3 regions of the Rossellomorea sp. ABR4_004 genome follow, and region 3 is predicted to be linked to each of the others. Evidence: riboswitches for the same ligand, from Rfam matches in the RefSeq annotation. Region 3 holds a riboswitch; each other region holds the start of a gene.
What was found. A riboswitch is a leader RNA that binds a small molecule or an ion and turns the genes downstream of it on or off. The one in region 3 is predicted to bind cobalamin.

Region 1: it holds a riboswitch for cobalamin, as region 3 does, so the genes downstream of both, ACXAF2_RS13720 (acyl-CoA thioesterase) here and ACXAF2_RS19770 (ribonucleoside-diphosphate reductase subunit alpha) in region 3, are expected to answer to the same signal.
Region 2: it holds a riboswitch for cobalamin, as region 3 does, so the genes downstream of both, ACXAF2_RS01400 (ABC transporter substrate-binding protein) here and ACXAF2_RS19770 (ribonucleoside-diphosphate reductase subunit alpha) in region 3, are expected to answer to the same signal.

What each region holds. Positions count from the first base shown of each region.
Region 1 is NZ_JBSWVM010000002.1:160,172-164,704, forward strand. Features, by position in the region: gene ACXAF2_RS13705 (flotillin family protein) at 1-829, opposite strand, end outside; gene ACXAF2_RS13710 (DUF1761 family protein) at 1,007-1,375, opposite strand; gene ACXAF2_RS13715 (AraC family transcriptional regulator) at 1,389-2,330, opposite strand; cobalamin riboswitch at 2,433-2,624, shown strand; gene ACXAF2_RS13720 (acyl-CoA thioesterase) at 2,772-3,245, shown strand; gene ACXAF2_RS13725 (VC0807 family protein) at 3,444-4,106, shown strand; gene ACXAF2_RS13730 (helix-turn-helix domain-containing protein) at 4,229-4,533, shown strand, end outside.
Region 2 is NZ_JBSWVM010000001.1:245,566-250,098, reverse strand. Features, by position in the region: gene ACXAF2_RS01415 (phytoene desaturase family protein) at 1-1,195, shown strand, start outside; gene ACXAF2_RS01410 (hypothetical protein) at 1,243-1,401, opposite strand; gene msrA (peptide-methionine (S)-S-oxide reductase MsrA) at 1,459-1,989, opposite strand; cobalamin riboswitch at 2,208-2,405, shown strand; gene ACXAF2_RS01400 (ABC transporter substrate-binding protein) at 2,540-3,505, shown strand; gene ACXAF2_RS01395 (FecCD family ABC transporter permease) at 3,468-4,526, shown strand; gene ACXAF2_RS01390 (adenosylcobinamide amidohydrolase) at 4,523-4,533, shown strand, end outside.
Region 3 is NZ_JBSWVM010000003.1:555,381-559,913, forward strand. Features, by position in the region: gene ACXAF2_RS19765 (ribonucleotide-diphosphate reductase subunit beta) at 1-374, opposite strand, end outside; gene ACXAF2_RS19770 (ribonucleoside-diphosphate reductase subunit alpha) at 394-2,640, opposite strand; cobalamin riboswitch at 2,786-2,966, opposite strand; gene ACXAF2_RS19775 (SurA N-terminal domain-containing protein) at 3,625-4,401, shown strand; gene ACXAF2_RS19780 (hypothetical protein) at 4,522-4,533, shown strand, end outside.

The DNA of each region.
Region 1 (4,533 bases), on a different contig from region 3:
TCTCTTCTTTGAAGGCAGCGTCTTTGATGTCCTTCTCTTTTTTCGATTGGGCAATGGTAATTTGACGCTTATATTCTTCCTCTTTCGCTTCCTGATCGGTTTGGGCCCGGTGAATACGGGTTTCACGCTCGGTGTTTGCTTCTGCAATTTCAGCTTGCTTGCGAACCTCGGCGATACGTGGACGACCAAGATTTTTTAAGTATCCATTTTCTTCGTCTGCATCTCTTATGTCAGTTAACCCGAGTGACGTAATTTTGAAGCCCATGAGATCCAGCTGCTTCTGGGCAATTTCTGATACGTCTGCGTTAAATTTTTCACGGTTGCTGTTAATGTCTTCAACAGTCATTTTTGAAAGTATCGCACGAAGATTACTTCCCAGTACCTCGATGATTTCATCTTCAATTTCTTTTTGATCCTTACCAAGGAACTGCTCGGCATAGTTCGCAATCCCGTTTAATGTATCGGCCACCTTCACCATTGCCACTGCGTCTGCAACGATCGGTACTCCGCCATTTGTGTATACTCTCGGTGTCGATAGCTTTAATTGGAAGGATGTAAGATTAACAGGTGTGGATGTTTGGAAACGTCTTAATCTGTACCCCCCACCTCTGATGATTTTCATTGAACGCCCTTCCTGGTCGGTGAAAATATTCGTTTCCTTCTCAGGATCCCCCAGTTTAGGTCCGGTAATGATCAGTGCCTGGTTCGATCTCGCTGTCCGATAACGAAATCTCATCCAGAAATAATAGGCAATTCCTGCAATCGCTGCGATAACCAGAACAGGAATAAGGAACATGAAAAATCCGATAATACTTAATGATCCTAGCATTCTGACAACCCCTCTCGACATTTTGTTTAAACCAGCATGAAATCTGATTTAATTTAAAATAAAAGTGCTAGCTACAATACTATCTACGGAAAAGATTACGAAAAGTTTCAATAAATTGGGCGAATTCCCTATTTTATATAAAAAAGCCTGAACCTGTAAATGGTTCAAGCATTCAAGCTATAAGAACAGTCCATGTACTGCCCCGAGTCCGGTAAAGATAACAAGATGATCTCCTATTGCGATAAAAAACATACGTTTTGACAGTAGTCCAAATAAAGTATTTTTCAAATAAACGAAAGTAATAAGCAGTCCAATGCTTCCACCAACCAAAGCTCCTCCAGCTATTCCACCTGCTCCGGTCTTTTGAACGAGAAATCCTACCAGGAACGAGCTGACAACTGCTACCAATACTGCAACTATGTACTTAATAGGGCCCGTTCCCCCTTGGTCTTTCTTCCCTAGTAGAATCGAATAATAAATTCCACCGTATACCATATACAACACTGCGCCAGCTAAAAGTGCGGGCAAATTCAGATCTAATACCATTCCTATTCCTCCATTAATTCGGTTCAATGGCTAAAGCGATCGCTTTAATCTTGCAACCAATTTCGAGAGTTCCCGCCACCTTGTCAATCACTACTAGTTCTACCGGGTTCCCCAGATACCTGTATCCACTTTGGGGCAGCCAATAACTATATAGCTCTGAATAGCACTCGATTAATCTGCCTCTTTCCTGATAGTCTACAGGTTCGTCGAATTCATACACCACATGCTTTCCACCACGAAAACAAAATACTTCTTCGTCATCTATTACGTAGTCCAGACCCTTGATTGCCATGCGGCATTCATACCTGCTTTTTTCAGGAGGGGTAATATAAGGATTGCTCTTTGGTATACCGAATATTAAAGGACTCTCCTCAAATAAACTTCTTGCATTTCCCCAACGATATAGGTCCTGCCAGGTTTCTGGAATGCCTTCGATATAGGAGCCCATATGATATCGATTGACGGTTGAACACTCTGGAAAATAAGCAATCTTCACTTTTGATAAATCCAGCCATTTAAACTCATTATAGGATTCTTCCTGATGGAATTCTTTCACTTTTGTGCTGAAAGGTTTAGATTTCTTGCTATTTAAATATTCACGTGGAAAGCGATCTAAGTAGGCACCTCCCCTCCAGCTTTTGGGGCTCGCTTTAAAGTAAGCATGAAAAGAATAGGTGAAATAGGATAACGATGAAAAACCACATATGAACGCAATTTGTGTGATAGGAAGCTGTGGCTCGTAAATGAGCATATGTGCTGCATTTTCCAAGCGCATTCTTTTCACATAACCTGCCGGTGTTTCACCGATCAACCCTTTAAACACCCGCTGAAAGTGATAAGGGGAATAGGTTGATACTTTGGCTAACTGTTCTAAGGATAAATCTTCGCTTAGATGTTGATCGATATACTCTACTACTTTATCGATTTGATTTCTTTGTATTTTGTCTTGTTGCATTTTTCAGACCTCACTACCTTTTTGAAGAGCACTTGTTTATAAATTTTACCATAATCCTTCTCCTCACTCACTAAGGGTTATGATAAAATATAAGCGTTCACAATTTAACCATTGCTCATTGGTGAAGATGACCTTTAGTTCATTTTCTTAAAAGGGAAGTTGGTGAAAGTCCAACGCGGTCCCGCCACTGTAAAGCTGAGAATTCGTATGGATCCACTGTTTCGAACTGAAATGGGAAGGAATACGAAATCGCTGACGCTGAGCCAGGAGACCTGCCAATTGAGAAGAACACAGAGTTCCTACGGGAGATAGGAGGGTGTTGCGCTAATGAGACGTCACAAGAGGAATCACAGTCCTCAGAACGTTTACCAGGAATAGCCGCATCTTCTTTTCAAAAGAAGATGCTTTTTTGTTTCATAATACAACAAGGGAGATGAGAAAATGGAACAAGCCTATTCAGTCGAACGTTCACGAACCATCCAAACAAAATTGGTATTGCCGCCTGACACCAATCATATGCAGACCATCTTTGGTGGAAAGGTTTTATCCTATATTGATGAGATTGCGGCCCTATCCGCCATGAAACATTCCAGTTCAGTCGTCGTCACGGCCTCGATTGACTCCGTCGACTTCTTATCATCCGCCACCGTCGGCGATGCTCTAAGCCTTGAGGCATACGTCACTTCTACAGGCAGGACATCAATGGAAGTGTATGTAAAGGTGTACTCTACGAATCTCGTAACGAGTGTCAAAACCCTTACAACGGAATCATTCCTGACTATGGTCGCCGTTGATGAAGATGGAAAACCGAAGCCGGTACCAAAGGTCATTCCTCAAACGGAAGAAGAAACGAGACTATTCAAAACGGCTCCGTTGCGGAAAGAGCATAGAAAGAATCGCGCGCTTATTTTATAAACAATATCTGAGTCACTGACTAACTCATATAACAATAATGCTCAGAGTTTTCTAAGCTCTGAGTGTTTTAAAAGAAATTATCTTCTAACTTTCAAATGAGAATTGGTACGCATTTGGAAAGATTATTCATATTGTGAAACTTCTTCCCCTTTTTGTCCGTATGAATAGTAACAGTAAAAAAAAGGAAGAGGGATAAAGTTGAAAAGAAATTTTGTCTTATTGGACTTGTTGATTTATGTAGCACTACCTCTTTTCGTATGGAACATAATGAGGGATTACATTGGAGATTACTATGCCATGCTCCTTTCCTCTGTTCCAGGAATCATCTATACGGTTTATCGATTTATCGAAATGAAGAAAGTAAATACGTTTGGCTTGTTCATTTTAGTCACATTGATTGTCGGTACTCTGATTGACGTACTGGCTGGTTCCTCCATCCAACTCCTATGGAATAATGTATACTATGCCGCTGCTTTAAGTCTTTTTTTCTTCATCACCATGTTGTTCAGAAAACCGATTTCCCTTTTCTTTGGACTTGACTTCGCAGAGCTTCAAGGATACGACCGGACCTTTAGTAAGCGACTCTACTACAAAAAGCCTCTCTTTCGAATCTTTCAAATAATCACCCTGTGTTTTGCCTTAAGAAGCGGGATTCTGGCAATTGTTAATGCATGGCTTATCCTGGAGTACGGGGTTGAAGCATTCGATAAAGGGATCATTCTCCGCCAAGCCTTCAGCTGGATCATGACCGGGATTACCGTGGCTGGTTTCATTTATATCGGGAAGATCATACAAGATTCTCCTCAATTGGTGAAAGAAGTGCAGACTGATTTGGATGAACAAGAGAGAAAATCAGTTTAGAAACGCAGATTCCATTGGATTTGGATGTTTTTGCCTTCAGACCTCCGTCTTGTCCCCCATCTATAGAACAAACAAAGATATTTCCCTATAATGATAAATAAACTGTTCACTCGGGGTGTACTATGATTGAAGGTAAATTAATTAAATTTCATCGAGAAGATTCAGGATTGACACAGGAACAGCTTGCTCAGGGTATCTGTTCCACCACACATCTTAGTAAAATCGAAAGAGGCATCACGGAGTATTCAAGTGAAATTACTGATTTACTTGCCAGGAAGCTTGGAATCAATATGGATGTTGAATGTTCCCGCTATCATTCCTTACAAGCAAAACTATCAGAATGGAACGATGCGATTATTATGATTCGAACCAATGACATCCATCAACTTAAAGGGGAAATTGAAAAGGAACCTTTAAGGTTTTTATC
Region 2 (4,533 bases), on a different contig from region 3:
TCCAACGATGTTAGAAGAAATGAAAAAGACATCCATGGAGGATGCGAATAACTTCTTTAACTATTTAAGCTACTGTGGAAAAATGTATGAGCTCACAATGAAAAGCTTCTATAAAAAGAGCATCAATGGTTTGCAGGACCTACGCACGATGCATCCGGTCAAAGAATTACTGCAAATGGATCCGATGAAATCCATGGATGCAGCAAATCGTAAATTCATTAAAGACAAGCATTTGCAGCAGCTGTTTAATTTCCTGATCATGTATGTCGGTTCGTCACCTTACCATGCACCAGCCATCATGTCACAGCTTACACATGTTCAGTTGGGGATGGGAGTCCATTACGTAAGAGGCGGAATGTATAAAATTGCAGAGGCAATGGCAAAGGTGTTGGAGGAACTCGATGTAGAGATTCGCTTAAATTGTGAAGTTGAGGATATCCTTACCACTGGCAGCCGTGCAGAAGGAATACGTACGAAAATAGGAGAAGAGCTGATGGCGGACATCGTGGTATCAAATTTAGAGGCGATTCCTTGCTATAAATCTCTTTTGGCTGATTATCATGAGTCTCCTAAGGAAGTCGGGGAACTAAGCAAGTATGCCCCTACCGTTTCAGGGTTGGTTCTGCTGCTAGGGGTAGACCGTAAATATGATCATCTTGCTCACCATAACTTCTTTTTCAGTAAGGATCCAAAAAAAGAATTCAGGCAAATTTTTGATGAGAATAAGCTGGCTGATGATCCGACGATTTATATTGGGATCTCGTCGAAATCGGATCCCACACAAGCTCCTGAAGGAAAAGAAAACCTGTTTGTGTTGACACACGTGCCACCATTAAAAGAGGGCGAGGATTGGACTCAATACAAAGAGTCTTATCGACTCAAAGTACTGGATAAGCTGGAGAAAATGGGTGTAACCAATTTAAGGGAACATATTGAATATGAATATACCTTCACCCCTAACGACCTTCAAACCCTTTATGGGGCGAATAGCGGATCGATCTATGGTACTGTCACAGACCGAAAGCTTAACGGAGGCTTCAAGATTCCAAATAAGAGCAGAGTGCTCTCAAATATGTACTTTGTGGGAGGTTCAACCCATCCAGGTGGAGGCGTGCCGATGGTCACGCTTTCAGGACAACTGACGGCGGAACTGATCATTAATGAGCAAGTGAAGGTGAATCGATTCATTGGTTAATATGAAAAGGTGAAGGTTAAATTTAGATAATCTTCACCTTTTTGTTTTTACTGCTTTTCTGAAGAATGATTATCTACCGTATCCGAGTTATTTACATTCTCTTCATCTTCATCAGGATAGGGGTCAAAGAAATTGACGACTTTCCCTGGACCTTCAAACCCGATTACCTGCTCTTTGTCTTCTGTATTTTTCTCATTTTTCTTCATACAAAAACTCCTTCCTGCCATTAGTTTGGCGAAAGGAGTATTTTTTCATCCCACTATTCAGTTCTTCCAATGATTATTTATGAATTGATCGCGTCCTGATTTTGCCCGGTCTTGTTTATATTCATCCGGATTTTTTTTGTAGAATTTTTGATGGTATTCTTCTGCCGGATAGAAAGTGGAGGCAGGAAGAATGTTTGTGACGATAGGCTTATTGAATCGTCCACTGTCAACGATATCATTCTTCGTTTTTTCAGCTAATTGTTTTTGGTGTTCATTATGATAGAAAATAGCTGTGCGGTACTGATCCCCTCGGTCATGGAATTGTCCGCCATCATCGGTTGGATCAATCTGAGGCCAGTATAGCTCTAATAATCTTTCATATGGGAATAAATCAGGATTAAATGTGATTTGAACAGCTTCGTAATGTCCACTGTTTCCTGCTTTTATTTCTTGATAAGTTGGATTTTCAAGGTGGCCCCCTGAATAACCTGACACGACATCAATAATTCCCGGTAATTCATCAAATGGCTTTACCATACACCAAAAACAACCACCTGCAAAGGTAGCGATTTCTTTTTTTTCATTCATTGCTGAACCTCCTGTACCATATGTGCTTCTCTAAAGCAGTAAAGCGATTGCTTGAAACAGATTTTATCACGAAAGAATGGAGGGGACAATCTTTCAGCTCAATAGGTTGCACCGTAAAATGTTTTGAAAAGAAGTATTTCAGCTATTTCCAGCAAAGTTTTTAAATTTCATTCACTATCCGTAGAATCTTGTGTATAATTCTGTTGAACGGAATAATTACATATGACATGAGATCAGGTGAAGCGGAAGTGACGATACTTCTTTGCTTCATAATAGGGAAGTTGGTGTAATTCCAACGCGGTCCCGCCACTGTAAATGGAAGTGAGCTGTATGAATGCCACTGTATCAATGGGTATGGGAAGGTGCAGCAAACAATAACCATGAGCCAGGAGACCTGCCTGATTTCTTTCGCACCACATCTACGCGGATAGAAAGGTGTAAAGTGCATGTTTAATGGTATAAAGCCTTTTATGCATCTTACACAGCATCTCTAGTCCTACTGGAGATGTTTTTTTGTCTGGGAATAAGTTCATTTACAGGAGGAAAACGTATGAAACACACATTCAAAATCATTCTTGTACTAATAGTATCTCTAGGACTCCTTTCAGCTTGCGGTACTGACGGTGAAAGTGTAGAAAAGAATAAAAATAGCGGGGAAACAAGTCAGGGACAATCTGCTTTTCCTTTGTCAGTAAACGACGCCTTGAATAATAAAGTCACGCTGGATGAGCAACCTAAGCATATTGTTTCATTGATTCCAAGTAACACAGAAATTTTATTCGAGTTAGGGTTGAATAAGGAAATTGTAGGGGTTTCAGATTTTGATAATTACCCAAAAGAAGCGGCGGACAAAGAAAAAATAGGTGGAATGGAATTTAACGTTGAGAAGATTATCGGTCTGAATCCGGATTTAGTTCTTGCTCATGAGTCCACTGCTGTGTCGGCAGAAGAAGGGTTAGAACAGCTTCGAAGTGCAGGGGTAAAGATATATATCGTACGTGATGCCAATAGCTTTGAAGAAGTGTACACCACGATGAAAAACATCGGCACATTGGTCGGCAAGGAAGATGAAGCTGAATCCGTCATTTCTGAGATGAAAGCAGATCTAGAATCCATTAAGGAAAAAGTCAGTGGAGTAACTGAAAAGAAAAAAGTGTATGTAGAGGTTTCACCTTCTCCTGACATATATTCGACAGGGAAAAATACTTTCATTGATCAAATGATATCGCTTGTAAATGCTGAGAATGTAATGAGTGAACAGGACGGATGGGTTCAGGTTAACCAAGAGGCAGTCATCGCTTCCAATCCGGACGTCATCATTACAACCTATGGTTTTTATAGTGAAAATCCTAAGGAACAAGTGATGGGCCGAGAAGGTTGGAAAGATGTAACCGCTGTAAAAAATGAAGATGTCCATGACGTACATTCAGATCTAGTCACACGTACCGGTCCGAGATTAGTTGAAGGAGTAGAGGAAATTGCAAAGTCGATCTATCCGGAGTTATTTGCAGAATAAAATATGGATAACATACGGGTTGGCTGTAACGTTTTTACTTTTCGCTCTCTTTACAGGCATCTCGATCGGAACCGTCTCTGTCCCACCGATGGATATTCTGTTCATCGTTGGAGCTAAATGGTTTGGATTCCCTATACCGGGAGAAATTGATCCAATGTTTGCAAATATCGTGTACTCCATAAGATTGCCCAGAGTATTACTGGCATTATTGGTTGGCAGCTCCCTGGCAATTGCAGGAGCTTCTTTTCAAGGACTATTGCGCAACCCGCTGGCTGATCCATATACATTGGGTGTGTCTTCAGGAGCATCGGTCGGAGCTGTTCTTACGTTGTTCTTTAATTGGAGCATTCCGTTCATTGGGAAGTTTACGCTTCCCTTTCTCAGTATTCTTTGTTCGATTATAACCGTCTTCCTCGTATTATGGTTTGCACAGAAGGTTGAAAGAACTATGAAGGTTGAAACCATCATATTGACTGGAATTATTTTCAGCTCTTTTTTAGGTTCCTTTATATCCTTAATGATTGCCCTAACGGGAGAGGAATTAAGACAGATCATCGGTTGGCTTCTTGGAAGCGTGTCCATGAGAGGGTGGGATTACATTACGATAATATTCCCCTTTTTCTTAATTGGAGTGATCGTTTTGTTCCTCAATGGCAAGGAACTGAATGGCATGAGCTTTGGTGAAGAACAAGCCCATCACATCGGAATATCCGTACAAAAAAGAAAACTCCTTATCTTAATTGCTGGAAGTATCCTGACGGGAGCGGCTGTCGCCGTATCAGGTACAATTGGATTCGTGGGGCTCGTAATTCCTCATTTTCTAAGAAGGATAGTAGGGCATGACCATAGACACTTACTTCCTTTGTCCATCATTGTTGGGGGAGGCTTTCTCGTGTTGGCTGATCTCATTTCAAGAACCATCATTGCACCAACCGAGCTTCCGATTGGAGTGATAACAGCTCTTATTGGTGCCCCGATGTTCGCTTATATTCTCCTGAAGAAAAGAGGGATTTCATCATGATAGATGT
Region 3 (4,533 bases):
TACGAGTGGTTATGGACGACCTCCTGCTGTGCCAAGATGATCATTAGTGCATTCAGGCTGGAATCCGTGAGGTAGTCCGCCACTTTGCCCGCGTAATCTGTCTGCACACTATCTAGGAGAGCCAGAAGGCCGATGATTTTCAAAAAGGACTCCTGCTCCCTTGATGAAAGAGTAGGGAACTGCTTGATATCCTTTGCCATATTGATCTCAAAAGGCGTCCAGAAATTCCCCAGCATTCTCTTATACTTTGGATAGGCCCATGAGAACCTGACATCATCCCAGTTTAATATATTCGAACTTTGTCCATTTACAATACCAGTAGATTTATTTGGTGCCTCAGAATCTATTAAGACTCGCTGCTTTAATCCATTCATGTTATCATTTTCCTCCCAGTCAGCTATGGCAGCTTTCACATTCATCAAAATTTGATACAGATGTCGATCTTACATAGTAGGTCGTTTTCAATCCTGACTTCCATGCATCTAAATGAAGAGACAGCAACTCTATCGCCTTGATGTCATTCCGCACATACAAATTAAACGATATTCCTTGATCTATATGTCGCTGTCTTTTCTCATTCTGTTTAATACTCCAGTGTTGATCTACGTTATATGCCGTTTTGTAATACCAGGTCGTCTTTGGTGATAAATCAGGTGCTGTAACAGGAATCTTATAATCTTTCTTTTCTTCCGAGTACTCTAATCTGAATAAAGGATCAATACTTGCTGTAGAACCGGCTATGATCGAAGTGGAGGAATTTGGCGCAACGGCCATTAAATATCCGTTTCTGATTCCTCCTGAAGAAACATCATCCCTGAGCGAATCCCATCTCGATCCGGAATATCCTTTCTTTGAAAAATACTCTCCAGTCGACCAGTCGGACCCACTGAAATATGGATAGGAACCCTTTTCTATGGCTAATTCATGACTTGCTTTGATCGTGTAATAAGCAACATCCCCGTATAGTGAATCACAATATTCAACTGCTTCATCGCTCTCCCATTTCAAGCCTTTTAATGCAAGGAGGTGATGCCAGCCAAAGGTTCCTAATCCAATCCCTCTATAGCGCTTGTTTGTCAGTTGGGCTTGCAGGACTGGAAGTTTATTAATATCTATGACATTATCAAGTAATCTCACTCCTATGGACACGACTCTCTCCAACTCATCATCCATGATTGTTTTGGCTAAAGAAACAGATGCCAGATTACAGACGACATAATCACCTGGAGATTTATAGGTAATGATTTTCCCGTCCTTGATAACCTCTTCTTCCATGACGGTCGCACTCATATTCTGGGCGATTTCCGTACATAAATTACTACAGTAGATCATCCCCTTATGCCCATTGGCATTTAGCCGATTGACTGTATCACGGTAAAACATATATGGCGTTCCCGTTTCGAGCTGGGAAATCATGATCCGCTTAAAAATTTCAATTGCTGGAACCTTTTCCCTGGAAAGATCAGGACATTCTACGCACTCCCAATACTTATCCCTGAACGAACCTTCTCCATCATACTCATCATAGTAATCTTCCAGGGAATACCCCATTACCATCTTCACTTCATGAGGATCAAATAAATACCAATCCCCTCTATTTTCCACTTGTTCCATAAATAAATCCGGTAAGCTGACCCCAGTGAAAAGATCATGAGTTCGCTGCCTTTCATCTCCATTGTTCAAACGTGTATCTAGGAAAGGAAATATATCCTTATGCCATACATCCAAATAAACAGCGATCGCTCCTTGACGTTGACCTAATTGGTCAACGGATACGGCTGTGTTATTTAATTGCTTCATCCATGGGATAACACCTGAACTTACTCCCTTGAAGCCCTTAATATTACTTCCCCTGCTCCGGACCTTCCCCAGGTAGATTCCGAGACCTCCACCGTTTTTACTTAGTGTGGAAACATCTGTATTGCTGTCATAAATACTTCTTAAATCATCGGCTACCGTATCAATAAAACAGCTCGACAGCTGACCATGGCTTTTGCCGGCGTTGGCAAACGTAGGAGTTGCAACCGTCATATACAAATTAGACAGGGCCCAATAAGCTTCTTCAATAAGCGACAGTCGTTTATCACGGGGTTCGTTCATAAAGAGTGTCATGGCAATGATCAGAAATCGCTCCTGAGGTAATTCAAGGATTTCCCCATCATGGGACTTAGTTAAATACCGCTCAGACAATGTGACGATTCCTATGTACGTAAACAGATGGTCTTTAGATGCGTCCATGATCCTCCCCAAAGAGTCAATTTCATCTTTGCTATATGATTCCAATAGTGCGGGCGTATATAGCTTCCTATCAGTCAATTCTTGAATTAATTCATAAAAGGAACTGTATAGCACGCTTTCCTCAACTCTCCTTGAATAGGCGATCGTACGATAGAGTTTCATTAAATATAATTCTGCAGCCACATACGTCCAATCAGGTTCATGTGCAGAGATTCGCTCGACTGCCGCGAGTATCATGAAATGATAAAGCTTTTCTTTGCTCAATTCAGATTGACCTTCTACATACTTAAAAGTCTTTTCATCGAATTCTTGAAAATGTAGTTGTTGAAAGCGACTGTGGAGATTTGTAAGAATCGCTTTTGCTTCCATCGTGATCCTTTGATCCTGCGATACGATTGACATCATTATTCCTCCCAAATTTATACAGTGTGGGAAGGATTCAAAAAAAGCCCATCCTTCTATGCGGATGGGCTTTATGTACGAAAGATATATGAATAGAAAATGCCTATTCCAATCCTCGCTTTATCCTCCCAATTCCCGAAGAAGATAACACGTGATAAACAAGGTAGGTCTCCTGACTCGTGCTTCACCCTACTCTAAGGCCTTCCCATCGTATATGACAGTGGCAGTTCCTTATTTCGTCAGCACTTACAGTTGCGGGGACAGTTCCGGATTCACACCGGATTCCCTTTTAAGTCCATTCAGACACCTTATTCACAGGTTATAATCAATATATAGTTTAATTAATCAAACAGAACACAAAATGTTGTGTTCTGTTTCATCATAAACGATTAAAAATGAATTTACAAGTGAAACTATTTATTTTGTTTAGATGTTGAAATCTGTTAATAGTATCACTCTATTACCCTTTTAAAGTCAAGAGATCTAACATGTTGAACGTATGGAAGGAAACCCCTCCCTTTGAAATATGCTTATAATTATTATTTTCCATGAAAAGTATAGTAGAAGATTGAATACTGCCTTCAAAAGGACACTAGTCAGCTGACACCTTCCTAAATGTTAGTTGAAGAAAATATAGCCAGTCTCTATAATTCAAATAGAAGGTTGTTTGACAGTATTCTTTGGTCCCCAATATTTTTTTATAGGCTGTTTAAATGGAGGAAAAAATCTCGATTTAAACAGCCTCTTTTTTAGCAACCAGGTCCAAGTCTTCTTACATTTTCATTTCTGCCCTGCAGTTGACGGACAGATGTAATCGCATACATTATAGTGAAAGAGGGACTATATTAGTAATGCACTGTATTTCAACCTCATTACAATCTATATTTTTCAGCTTAAATACTTTCTTTTTACGGGCTTTTCCTTTAAAATGCGCATTAAGTGATTTTTTTCGAAATCACACCTTACTTCTGAAAGGAGTCTATTATGAAAAAATTATTAACGACTTTACTATTGACATTATTAACGATTGGACTAGCCGCTTGCGGTTCGAATGAGGAGAGCCAAAAACAAGCTGACGATAAAGCGAAAACAGAAGAAAAAAGTGATGGACAGGCTCAGGAAGAACAAGCGAAGCAAATGGAAGAAATGCAGAAAAAAATGGATGAACAAAAGATTGAAAAAGATAAAATCGTTGCCATTGTAAACGACGAAAAAATTAAAGGTGAAGATTTCAATAACGTATTGACTCAATCACAAATGCAATATCAACAGATGGGGCAAGACCCAACAAGTAAAGATGCAGCAAAGAAAATCAAGGAACAAACAATTGATAGCCTGGTTGGACAAACACTCCTAATGCAGCAAGCTGATCAAAAAGGATATAAGGCATCAGAAGATGAAATCAATAAGCAACTGGAAGAAGTTAAAAAGCAGTACGGTGATGAAAAGAAGTTTGAAGATGCAATGAAAAAAGCCGGATTCACGATGGATGAGTTAAAAACTCAAATCGCTGAAAACATCAAATACACAAACTACGTTGAGAAAGAAATCAAAGTAGAAGAAGTCTCTGAAGATGAAATGAAGAAATTTTACGATCAGTACGCAAGTCAGCAAGGTCAGGGTGAATCAAAGGAAGCACCAAAATTTGAAGAAGTTAAACCTCAAATCAAGACTCAATTAGAACAACAGAAAAAACAAGAAAAGCTTGTTCAACATGTAGAAGATTTAAAGAAAAATGCAAAAGTTGATATTAAAATCTAAAGCTCCACCAAAGAAAGCCACCTGCAGATCGGTGGCTTTCTTATTTTCTATCCCCAATGTTTTAGTCTGCTCACAAAGGGTATGGTACAACAACGAATCATTAAGGGAGGATGATAGATAATGACGAAGAGG